Regions from separate parts of the Thermorhabdus hydrogeniformans genome, predicted to be linked through region 2. Evidence: a T-box and tRNA genes for the amino acid it is inferred to sense, from the RefSeq annotation. Region 2 holds a T-box; the other holds one or more tRNA genes.

Region 1 (6,167 bases), on a different contig from region 2:
TAAAAGAATTAAGTCAGCGGCCGGTAATAATCGAAGGAAAAACATATAATTGGTTAAAACAGAGAGGTATTATCATTTAATCAAGAGAAAAGAATGTCCTTAACTAAAAATCAATGTTTTTTCTATAATCTATTGACAAACTGCGATAATCTGCTACAATTTAATTTGATTGAATTTCAAAATGAGGGGGTATTGATGGAGAAATGAAAGCTTTGGGCCGTCATATACTGGCTGAAATTTATGATTGTGATCCAAATGTCTTAAACGACAGGGAATTGATTGAAGAAATTCTTGTCAAAGCAGCACTGGAAGCCGGCGCGGAAGTTCGAGAGGTTGCATTTCATAAATTCAGTCCCCAGGGTGTAAGCGGGGTGGTGGTAATTTCAGAATCTCACCTTGCCATCCATACCTGGCCCGAACTGGGATATGCAGCCGTCGACGTGTTTACCTGCGGCGAAAGGGTCAACCCATGGGACGCGTGCAATTATATATCCGAGAGGTTTAATGCCAAGCATATGACAGCTTCTGAAGTCAAGAGAGGTATTTTTGAAAAACCCGTGAAGGTAGTTAACTTTTAAAGGAAGGGGATTTTTTTGAGTTTTAAAAAATCCGTTGCGTATGAATACGTTTAGCGGGAAAAATGCGTGAACTGAAAGTCGCGCATTTTTCTATTTTTACTGCATAAAAAGTTTTAATCTGGTTATATTAAAATAGTGAAGACCCCCTTTACATTTAGCCCCCATGATACACAAAAGTACGTGTATCATGGATTTTTTTATTTTTCCTCCGTGCCGCGGGTTTCGTTGCCGCCTCCCTCTGGTGGTCTGAGTATTTCCAGTGGAATCATTTTTATATTATGTTATAATTATCCTTAATAGGATAGCTCTGAATAAGTAGAGGGGGTTTTTTTATTTGGAGGGCTATGCGGAATTTACAATTCAGATTAAAAAGCTGACGAATATTGACCTCAATTATTATAAGGAAAAACAGATGAGAAGACGGATCGAATCCCTGATTAAGAGAAACGGCCTTGACGATTACGTTGCGTACCTTAAGCTTTTAAAAGAAAGTCAAAAACATTTAAGGGAATTTCTAGAGTATATAACCATAAACGTATCGGAATTTTTCCGAAATCCCTCACAGTGGCAGGTTCTTGAACAATATATCCTGCCAAACATAATATCCAGAAAAAAAAAGGTGAAAATATGGAGCTCAGCTTGCGCTGCCGGGGAAGAACCCTATTCTCTGGCACTATTGGCCGAGAAGATGGGTGTGATGGATAGAGTATACATTCTGGCTACAGACATAGATGACAGAGCTTTGGAGCATGCGAAAAGAGGGGAATACGTTCGAAAAAGCCTGACGAATGTACCGGAAGAAATGATGAAAAAGTATTTTACAAAAAATGGCGAAATTTTTGCCATTAAGGATGAAATTAAGAAAGAAGTCGATTTTAAGCATTTGAACCTGCTTGAAGACGAATTTCCGTCTCAATGTGATTTGATTTTATGCAGGAATGTAATGATATATTTTACCGAAGATGCCAAGGATAAGTTATATAAAAAATTTTATAACGCTTTAACCGACAGTGGAATTTTATTTGTCGGAAGTACTGAACAAATTATAATGCCACAAAAATACGGGTTTACGAGCATAAAAAACTTTTTCTATCAGAAACAAAAAAGCGGATCGGATTAAAGTGAAAAGGGGGGGTTAAGTTGGCTAAGGAGTACTCTGTTATGTCGGCCGGCGTCATGGTGTTACAAAATCAAAAAACCGCTCTTTAAAAAAGCGGTTTTTTGATTGCAAAATAAACCAACTGTAATCAAAATTGGAGCAAACCCGAAAAACGGAAATAATAAAAAGGCTTGAAAGCCTTCAAAATTCTATGGTGGGCCATGTAGGCTTCGAACCCACGACACCCTGATTAAGAGTCAGGTGCTCTACCAGCTGAGCTAATGGCCCACATATATATGGTGGAGAGAGGTGGATTCGAACCACCGAAGGCATCGCCAGCAGATTTACAGTCTGCCCCCTTTGGCCAGCTCGGGAATCTCTCCACAATTTTTTGATGCCTGGAGCCGACGATGGGACTCGAACCCGCAACCTGCTGATTACAAGTCAGCTGCTCTGCCAATTGAGCTACGTCGGCAAAACTGGTGGGCCCACTAGGACTCGAACCTAGAACCAACCGGTTATGAGCCGGTTGCTCTAACCAATTGAGCTATGGGCCCGAACGCAATTATTAGTATATAATAAAAAGGATTTTTCGTCAAGTCCACGCTTCTAAAAAATTTTTTCCGAAAATATTTTAACCTCTAGAGGGAAATATAATTTTAGAGATTGAAGGAAACTTTGTTAACGTGTAGAAATATACAATTAAAGGAAAGGGGGATTAACTTGAGGTTGACCGAAACACTGAAAAAAGTCTTGGAACCCGCAGCGCCTTCGGGCGGCGAATTCCGGCTAAATCAAACCGTTAAGGATATTTTCCGCATTTACTGCGACCGGGTAGAAGAGGACAGGCTTGGCAATGTGATAGGGCTAAAAAAAGGTTTAAAAGGCGAATTTAAGGTGATGCTTGCGGCACATATGGACGAAATAGGCCTCATGGTTAAGCAGATCGACGACAAAGGCTTTATTAGGTTTGCTTTTGTCGGAGGCGTAGATCAGAGGATATTGCCGGCCCAGGAGGTTGTTATTCACGGCAGACAAGAGATAAAAGGCATAATCGGCAACAAACCTCCGCATATTCAGGAACCGGAAGAGAGAAAAAAGTCTATTAAATCGGAAGACATGTTCATAGATACGGGCCTTCCGGCAGATGAGGTCAAAAAACTGGTGAGAGTGGGAGATTTTATAACACTTAAGCGAAAACCGCTGGAATTGCTCAACGACACTTTTTCTTCCAGCGCCCTGGACGACCGGGCCGGAATAGCAGCGATTATTGTGGTTTTGCAAGAGTTAAATCGACTAAGTTTCAGTGCGGATGTATACGCCGTGGCCACCGTGCAGGAAGAGGTAGGCTTGAGGGGGGCGATAGTCAGCAGTTTCAGCATATACCCTCATATAGGGGTGGCCATAGACGTGTGCCACGCAAACATGCCGGATGTACCTGAGGAAGAGACTCAAAAACTCGGCAGAGGTCCCGTTCTGGCTCTCGGCCCCAATATCCATCCAAAGCTTTTTCACAGACTGAAGGAACTGGCTGATGACTACAAAATTCCGTATCAGATAGACCCGGAGCCATCTTCAACGGGGACTGACGCCTGGGCTATGCAAATTACAAGAGAAGGGATTCCCACGGCTCTTGTGTCAATTCCCCTTCGGTATATGCATACCACCGTGGAAACTCTCGCCCTGGATGACATTAAAATGGCGGGCAGGCTGCTGGCGCTGTTCATTTCTTCTATCGATGATAATTTCGTGGGGGGGTTGGCATGTTATTAAAAGAACTTTCAGAGGCTTTTGGGGTCTCGGGCGCCGAAGACGAGGTTCGAAACATATTGAAGCGAGAGATGAGGGGTCTCGGGAATATCAGGACCGATGCCCTGGGAAATTTATTTGTTGAAAAAAACGGCAAAATATCCAGCCCCAAAATAATGCTCTCGGCGCATATGGACGAAGTGGGTCTAATGATCAAGTCCATTGACAAAAACGGATGGTTAAAATTCAACACCGTTGGCGGTATTGATGACAGGGTGCTGGTGTCAAAATCGGTTATAGTCGGACCTCACAGGATAAGAGGTGTAATAGGCGCAAAAGCCATTCACCTCCAGGAGCCAAAAGAAAGGGAAGTAGCGTTAAAATCAAAAAACCTCTATATCGACATCGGCGCCAGGGACAGAGAAGATGCCGAAAAAAAAGTTAAAATAGGGGATTTTGCCGCTTTTGATACGGAATTTGAGGAATTCGGCGAAAATCATATCAAGGCGAAAGCCCTGGATGACAGGGTAGGATGTTACGTCATTTGTGAGGTTTTAAAAAAGCGGTATGATATATGCATAACGGGAGCTTTTACCGTACAGGAGGAGATAGGTTTAAGGGGTTCTGCCGTGGCCGCCTATGCCGTAAACCCGGATATGGCCATAGTGGTGGAAGGTACTTTCGCGTCCGACGTGCCGGACACCAAAGAAGAAGGTTACTGCACCACCGTCGGCAAAGGCCCCGCCCTGACGGTTATGGATATGACTTATATTGCCGACAGGAAATTATTAGACAGGGCATTGAAGATAGCCGAAAAAAAGGGCATACCGTGCCAGTTAAAGCGGACGACCTTCGGCGGGACCGATGGGGGTCGAATCCAGACCACGGGGGAAGGGATCCCCACCCTTGTAATATCGGTACCCTGCAGGTACATTCACTCACCTGTAAGTGTTGCCAGTCTTGATGATATAAAACACACTGTTGAACTGGTGGATGCCTTAATTTTAGATATACAGGAAAGGGGATTGAATTGAGATGAAGGAGCTAATAATGGAACTCACCCGGGCATTCGGGCCTTCCGGCAGCGAGGATGTAATCCGGGATGCGATAATAAATAAAATAAAGCCTTATGCCGACTATGTAAAAGTAGATAAACTCGGGAATATCGTTGCGCAAAAGGGCGGCGACGGAGAAAGGTTGATGCTGGCGGCCCACATGGATGAAATAGGGGTTATTGTGACAAACATAGATGAAAGGGGGTTTTTGAGATTTTCAAATGTGGGAGGCGTTTCTCCGTTTACGTTGATAGGCGAGAGGGTTATTTTTGCCAACGGCGTCATTGGAGTTTTCGGGATGGAAAAGCTCGATGACATGAAAGATTTAAAATTGAATAAGATGTTTATAGATATTGGCGCTGAAACGAGGGAAGAAGCCCTGAAAAGGGTGAAAATAGGAGATATGGCCACCTTCTATAGGGAATGCGACATATCGGGGGATTTTGTAATATCCAAAGCGCTGGATGACCGTGCGGGATGCGCGGTTTTAATTGAAGTCCTGCAAAAATTGAAAAAACCGAAATTCAACACGTTTTTTGTGTTTACTGTGCAGGAAGAAGTGGGATTAAGGGGAGCCAGAACATCGGCTTTTGGAGTGGACCCCGATTTGGCTATAGCTGTGGATGTTACTTTGACCGGAGATACCCCCGAAGCTCAAAAGATGGCTGTTAATCTGGGGAAGGGACCGGCCATAAAGGTCAAAGACAATTCGGTCATAAGCCATCCGAAAGTCAAAGAGGCTCTTATAATGGCTGCGGAACAAAGGAATTTACCGTATCAGATGGAGGTCCTCGAATTTGGCGGGACCGATTCGGGTGCAATCCACTTGACCCGGTCGGGAGTGCCGGCCGGCGGGCTGTCTATTCCCGCCAGGTATGTTCATACACCTTCGGAAATGGTGTGTTTAAAAGACCTTGAAGTGGGTGTTGAACTGCTGTTACAGTTAATAGAGGGATGAATTGAGGGAGGAGATAAACATCAATCCCAATATTGCCCTGATTTCACCTTATCCCGAATTGACGGAAATTGCGCGAAAAGCTTCCGAGGAACTGGGCGAAAATATAATAATATGCGAGGGTGTCCTGTACGAAGGTGTAGAAATAGCCAAAAAGCTTGTAAGAGAGAAAAATATTGAAGTCATTATCAGCAGGGGTGCCACGGCTGCTTTAATTAAGAAAAACGTGGACCTTCCCCTGGTGAGCATAGAGATTACGGACTTTGACGTCTTCCTGGCCATATATGAGTCTACATTCAAACACGATTCGATAGGATTTTTCGGCTATGACTATAAAAAGGGGCATTTTAATTTTGATTTGTTTTCCAGGATATTAAACAAAAACATCTGCTGCTTTTACTATAAAACAGATGCCGAATTGATAAAACTTTTAAGGGAGGCAAAAAGCCGCGGCATTACCGTGGCCGTAGGAACAGGAGCGTGCGTCTTAGAGGAAGCGGTTAAACTTGGAATGGAAGGCCGGCTGGTATTGTCCAACAAGTTTTCGGTTATTCAGGCCATAAATGCGGCCAAAAACATTTACGCCGTATTGGAAAAAGACAGGGCACAGAAAGAACTCATGAAAACTCTGCTGGATTATTCTTATGAAGGTATTGTGGCTTTAGACGAAGACAAGAGAATAATCATGTACAATCCGGCGGCGGAAAAAATACTTGGCGTACCAAAGGATA
Region 2 (6,167 bases):
CAAAATTAATTACCGAAGAGCGTAATCCGGAAACCATGGACATTGACATACTGGATACCGTAAACATGTTAAAAAAAATTAACGATGAGGATAAAAAAGTGGCTTTTGCGGTGGAAAAAGAGATACCCCGTATCGCTGAAGCGGTTGACGGAATAGCGCTGAGGCTCGGGCAGGGAGGCAGGCTCTTTTACATCGGAGCCGGGACCAGCGGAAGGCTCGGAATACTGGATGCATCGGAATGTCCTCCCACATACGGCGTAAATCCGGAGATGGTGCAGGGTATAATTGCCGGTGGAGATGCCGCCATAAGAAGGTCTATAGAAGGAGCGGAAGACGACTTTGAAGCCGGAGTAAGGGATTTGCGGGAAAAAAACCTCGGTTCGAGGGACGCCGTGGTGGGCCTTGCGGCCAGCGGCAGGACGCCGTATGTACTGGGGGCCCTGAAATATGCAAAAGAAGTAGGAGCTCTCTGCATCGGCCTATGCTGCACCACAAAAAGCCCTATGGAGGAATATGCCGATATCATGATTACCCCCATCGTCGGGCCGGAGGTTATCACGGGGTCCACCCGCATGAAAGCCGGCACGGCTCAGAAACTGGTGCTGAACATGATCTCCACCGGAGTGATGATCAAGCTGGGCAAGGTATACAGCAATTTGATGGTCGATGTCCAGGCGAATAATATGAAGCTCATGGAGCGGGCAAAAAGAATAGTAAAAACAGTGACCAATGCGCCGGAGGAGCTGATAGAAAAGACGCTAAATGAGACAGGTTACAACGTAAAACTTGCCATTATTATTTTGCTTACAGACCTTAATAAGACCGATGCCGCAATACTGCTGGAACATAGTCGGGGCCATATAAGAAAGGCTTTGCAGGAACTTGAAAAGACAAGGAAGTTTGAGTGTAATAGGGGTGTCAATTCGAAAAAGCCCTAGAAGCACAGGAATGAAATATTAAAAGATACAAAAATGTTGAAGCTCCTTGTCATTTTGCCGGCATTATACCACTAACAGCTTTTATTTACAAAAAACTGCGAATATGTTATTAGGAAATCAACTATTTCCATGATTTGGGATGAAAGGCGCATGGACATAAGATCGGCAGAAAAAGAATATAAAACTTTGCTTGAGAGTGAACTGGAAAGAATTACAGCAGAGTTAAAGCAACTTGGGACGGAAAAAATACTGCTCTTCGGGTGGAGAAAAGTGTGGAAAGTGGTCTATACTAGACGGCTATTATATTCCTACAAGATATCCCAAACGGCCTGCCGGATAGTATCCACTCAAAGGTATACAATAGGAAAATAGCGTCGGAGGCTGTGGATTTGGCCGAGGATGCGGTTAATACTGTCGATGAAATAATGAAAGATTTAGGGAAAGAAAAACTGTAATATAAGGGGGTTAAAAGCCCCCTTATAAGGTCTCTTGCCATAATACAGAGATTTATGGTAGTATATAATAAATGCAAAATGTAAGCGATGAATGAGCGAGTAGCTGCCCGGGGTTACAACAAAGAGAGCGGTCCGGCCGGTGTAAGGGCCGCAGCACCAGGGGAGGCGAATTACACTCAGGAGTTGCCGCATATCTGGCGGTTGCCGCCCGTTAAGCGGCCCAGAGGCATCGTGTGATGCGAATTAAGGTGGTACCACGGGCCCCCCCGTCCTTAAAAGACCGGGGGCTTTTATTTTTAGCCTATCTTTAATCCATAATCATATCTGGATACGCAAGACAGAAGAGGAGGCGCGAGGCATGAAAAATGTATACGACATATTGAAAGAAAGAGGATTTATAGAACAGGCCACCCATGAAGAAGAAATCAGAGACCTCCTGGGCAGAGAAAGGGTAGTTTTTTATATCGGATTTGACCCCACCGCCGACAGCCTGCACGCGGGTCATCTTCTCCAGATGATTGCCATGGCCCACATGCAGAAAGCCGGTCATATACCCATTGTCCTACTGGGTGGAGGGACCGCCATGGTAGGAGACCCCTCCGGGAGGACTGAAATGCGCAGGATGCTGACTCAGGAGCAGATTCAAAGCAACGCTGAAAGATTTAAAAAACAGTTTGAAAAGCTCATCGACTTTTCCGACGGTAAAGCATTTATGGTAAACAATGCCGACTGGCTTTTAAAATTAAACTATGTTACCTTTTTGCGCGAAATCGGCAGGCATTTTAGCGTCAACAGGATGTTAACCGCCGAATGCTACAGGCAGCGCATGGAGACGGGGCTGACTTTCCTTGAATTCAATTATATGCTCATGCAGTCATACGATTTCCTGCAGCTTTACCGGAAATACGGGTGCAGGCTGCAGATGGGCGGCAATGATCAGTGGTCAAATATCATAGGCGGCGTTGAACTGGTGAGGAAGGTGGAAGGCGTCACAGTATACGGACTCACACTTACCCTCCTGACCACCAGCGAAGGCAAAAAAATGGGCAAAACCGAAGCCGGGGCCATCTGGCTTGATCCTGAAAAGACATCCCCCTATGATTTTTACCAGTACTGGAGAAACGTTGACGACAGGGATGTGGAAAAATGCCTGTCCCTTCTAACCTTCCTGCCCATGGAAGAAGTGAGGCGTTTGGGTTCGCTGGAGGGCGCCGAAATAAACAGGGCAAAGGAAATCCTGGCTTTCGCGCTTACAAAAATGATTCACGGTGAAGAGGAAGCCAAAAAAGCCGAAGCGTCGGCAAGGGCCCTTTTCTACGACGGTTCCGACCTGTCTTCGGTTCCTTCCACCACCATAACCTTACAGGAACTTGGTGAGGGAATAGGGATACTGGAACTTTTGATGATGACCGGCTTAACATCTTCGAAAAGCGAGGGCAGGAGACTAATTCAACAGGGGGGCATTTACGTAAAGGACGCGCGCGTGGATGATATTGACCTCAAGATATCTGAGCGGGATTTTGACGACGATAAAAAACTTATAATAAGGAAGGGGAAAAAGGTGTACCACCTGGTGAGACTGCAATAAAATTGTCATGAATTACGACCTAAACAAAAAACATTGCATAGACAACTAGGCGGTTATCCCGAACGTAATCGCAGAATGCCTGGTTATTGCAATGTAAGTGACTCGCATTGACAATGAATACAAAATACGATAATATTAATTAACAGAGCATATTATAATCCCGAGTATATTATAATTATAATTAAGATATTTTTCAAAAGCGATGACGGGGACAGTAGGTTGCCGGGAGGCCGGCAGCGAGCCGGGGAGGGTGGAAGCCCGGCGGCAAACGGCATCTGAAGATCGCCCCGGAGTGCGGTGCCCAAACGGAAGGAGTAGGTGCCGACGGCAGGAGCCGTTATCAAAATGAGTAGATGCGGAGCCTTTTTTGTCAGGGCTTTATCGGGCGCAGCATTTTTTTGGGAAGGGGACATATTTGTTTGAGGTCTTTCTTCCCCTCACCGATATAGGCTGCTGGAAGGCTTCCGGTCTATTAGGGTGGTAACGCGGGAGAAATCTCGCCCCTTTGGGGGCGGGGTTTTTTATTTGTCGGATGTCCGGAGTAGATTTTTGACTTGTTCAGGAGGTATGCAATGTTTAAAAAGGTAGAGCCAACAATGAACTTTGTTCCCATTGAAGAGAACATTCTGGATTTCTGGAAAAGAGAAAAAATATTTGAAAAGAGCATTGAGAACAGGAAAGACGCCCCGGATTACGTCTTTTACGAGGGCCCCCCGACGGCCAACGGCATGCCTCACGCCGGCCATGTGCTGACAAGGGTGGTAAAGGACCTGATACCCCGCTACAAGACAATGCTGGGCTACAAGGTGGACAGGAAAGCCGGGTGGGACACCCACGGGTTGCCGGTGGAACTGGAAGTTGAAAAACAGCTGGGCATCAGCGGCAAGCCGCAGATAGAAGAGTACGGTGTGGAGGATTTTATCAAAAAGTGCAAGAACAGCGTCTTTACCTACGAGCAGGAATGGCGCAAAATGACGGAGCGGGTGGGCTTCTGGATTGACATGGATCATCCCTACGTCACCTACCACAACACCTACATCGAATCGGTATGGTGGGCGCTGAAGAAGATATGGGAAAAAGGCCTTTTATACAAAGGTCACAAAGTGGTGCCCTACTGCCCCCGCTGCGGCACGTCCCTTTCCAGCCACGAGGTGGCCCAGGGCTACGAAGAGGTGGAAGACCCGTCGGTATTTGTAAAATTCCCGGTGGTCGGTGAAGAAAATACCTACCTGCTGGCATGGACTACCACTCCATGGACACTGCCGTCCAACGTGGCCCTGGCGGTAAAAGCCGATTACAACTACGTCAAGGTAGAGAACAACGGCGAAAAACTCATCCTGGCCGAGGGCAGGCTGCAGGTCCTGGATGGGGAATACACCGTTCTTGAAAGCTTCCCCGGCGAAAAACTGGCTGGTATGAAATATAAGCCTGTATTTCCCTTCTTTGAAAAGGAAAAAGACAGGGCTTTTTATGTGGTGACCGCCGATTTCGTAACCCTAGACGAAGGCACCGGCATAGTCCACACCGCTCCGGCGTTCGGAGAGGACGATTCCCGGGTTGGGCAGAAATACGGGTTACCGGTGCTGCAGCCGGTTGATGCCCAGGGCAGGTTTACCAGCGAGGTGGAGCCGTGGGCGGGCATGTTTGTGAAAGACGCCGACAGGGGCATTATCAAGGACTTGAAGCAGAGGGGCCTTCTGTATAAATCACAGAAATACCTGCACAGCTACCCGTTCTGCTGGCGCTGCGACACACCGCTTCTTTACTACGGCCGCAGCAGCTGGTTCATAAAGACAACGGCCATCCGGGATAGACTTCTTGAGATTAATAAAGAGATTGGATGGCGCCCTGAGCATATCAGGGATGGGCGCTTCGGGAACTTCCTTGAAAACGTGATTGACTGGTGCCTGAGCCGCGAGCGCTACTGGGGGACCCCGCTGAACATCTGGATTTGTCAGGAATGCGGGCGCGAGCACGCGGTGGGAAGCCTGAAAGAGCTCAAGGAGATGAGCAAAAATCCCGTAGGCGATATAGAACTGCACAAGCCCTATGTGGACGAAGTGGTGCTGAAGTGCCCCGGGTGCGGTGGCGATATGAAGCGCGTGCCGGAGGTTATAGACTGCTGGTTTGATTCAGGCTCCATGCCCTTTGCCCAGCACCACTATCCCTTTGAGAACGAGGAATACTTCAGAAAGCACTTCCCCGCCGATTTCATCGCGGAAGCCATAGACCAGACCAGGGGATGGTTTTACAGCCTTCTGGTGATTTCCACACTGCTTTTTGACCGGTCGCCTTACAAGAATGTGCTGGTCATGGGGCACGTTCTGGACGAATTCGGCCAGAAGATGAGCAAGCACAAGGGCAATGTGCTCGACCCGTGGAAGGTGTTGAATGAGCAGGGAGCCGACGCCATGCGCTGGTACCTGTACGTGGCAAGCCCTCCCTGGAGCCCCAGCCGTTTTTACCAGGAGGCTGTGAGCGAAGCCCAGAGGAGATTCCTGGGCACCCTCTGGAACGTTTATTCTTTCTTCGTGCTGTATGCCAATATCGACGGCTTTGACCCGAAAAAATATTCCCTGCCGCCGCAGCGGCGGACGGAAATGGACCGGTGGCTTTTGTCCAGGATAAACAGCGTCAACAAAAAGGTTAGAAGGGACCTGGACAACCTGGACATCACCGGCGCCGCCAGGACCCTGGAGGAGCTGGTGGACGACCTGAGCAACTGGTATGTGCGTCGCTCGAGGGAGCGCTTCTGGAAGTCGGAGATGGACGACGACAAAATAGGCGCTTACCTCACTCTGTATGAGGCTCTGGTGGCATTTATAAAGATGGCGGCTCCCTTTGTACCCTTTATCACCGAAGAGCTCTATCAGAACCTCGTGCGCGGGCCTTATCCCGAGGCGCCCGTAAGCGTGCACCTTTGCGATTACCCCGAGGTGAAAGAGCAGCTTATCGACGAAACCCTGGAACACAAGATGGTGCTGGCAAGAAAGATCGTAGAACTGGGCCGGGCCGCCAGGAACAAGGCCAAGATCAAAAACCGCCAGCCGCTAAAGAAAATGATGGTACAGCTGAGGAACCCGGGAGACGAAGTTTTACTTTCAGACCTTTCGGATATAATAAAGGAAGAGCTCAACATAAAAGAAATCGAATATATCCATGTGGCGGAGGAATATTTCACCTACA

Evidence for each region. A T-box is a leader RNA that pairs with one kind of tRNA and senses whether it is charged. The one in region 2 lies ahead of ileS (isoleucine--tRNA ligase), so its partner is inferred to be a tRNA-Ile.
Region 1: it has a tRNA-Ile gene. The T-box ahead of ileS (isoleucine--tRNA ligase) is inferred to sense a tRNA for this amino acid. The anticodon was not compared.

Annotation. Positions count from the first base shown of each region.
Region 1 covers NZ_JBJYKD010000002.1:12,072-18,238, reverse strand. The annotation lists gene fni (type 2 isopentenyl-diphosphate Delta-isomerase) at 1-80, shown strand, start outside; gene speD (adenosylmethionine decarboxylase) at 204-578, shown strand; gene ACKX14_RS01020 (CheR family methyltransferase) at 913-1,698, shown strand; tRNA gene ACKX14_RS01015 (tRNA-Lys) at 1,890-1,965, opposite strand; tRNA gene ACKX14_RS01010 (tRNA-Tyr) at 1,975-2,060, opposite strand; tRNA gene ACKX14_RS01005 (tRNA-Thr) at 2,077-2,152, opposite strand; tRNA gene ACKX14_RS01000 (tRNA-Ile) at 2,158-2,234, opposite strand; gene ACKX14_RS00995 (M42 family metallopeptidase) at 2,401-3,450, shown strand; gene ACKX14_RS00990 (M42 family metallopeptidase) at 3,441-4,460, shown strand; gene ACKX14_RS00985 (M42 family metallopeptidase) at 4,462-5,439, shown strand; gene ACKX14_RS00980 (sigma 54-interacting transcriptional regulator) at 5,441-6,167, shown strand, end outside.
Region 2 covers NZ_JBJYKD010000014.1:22,266-28,432, forward strand. The annotation lists gene murQ (N-acetylmuramic acid 6-phosphate etherase) at 1-938, shown strand, start outside; gene ACKX14_RS08580 (hypothetical protein) at 1,089-1,310, shown strand; gene tyrS (tyrosine--tRNA ligase) at 1,752-2,981, shown strand; T-box leader at 3,175-3,489, shown strand; gene ileS (isoleucine--tRNA ligase) at 3,554-6,167, shown strand, end outside.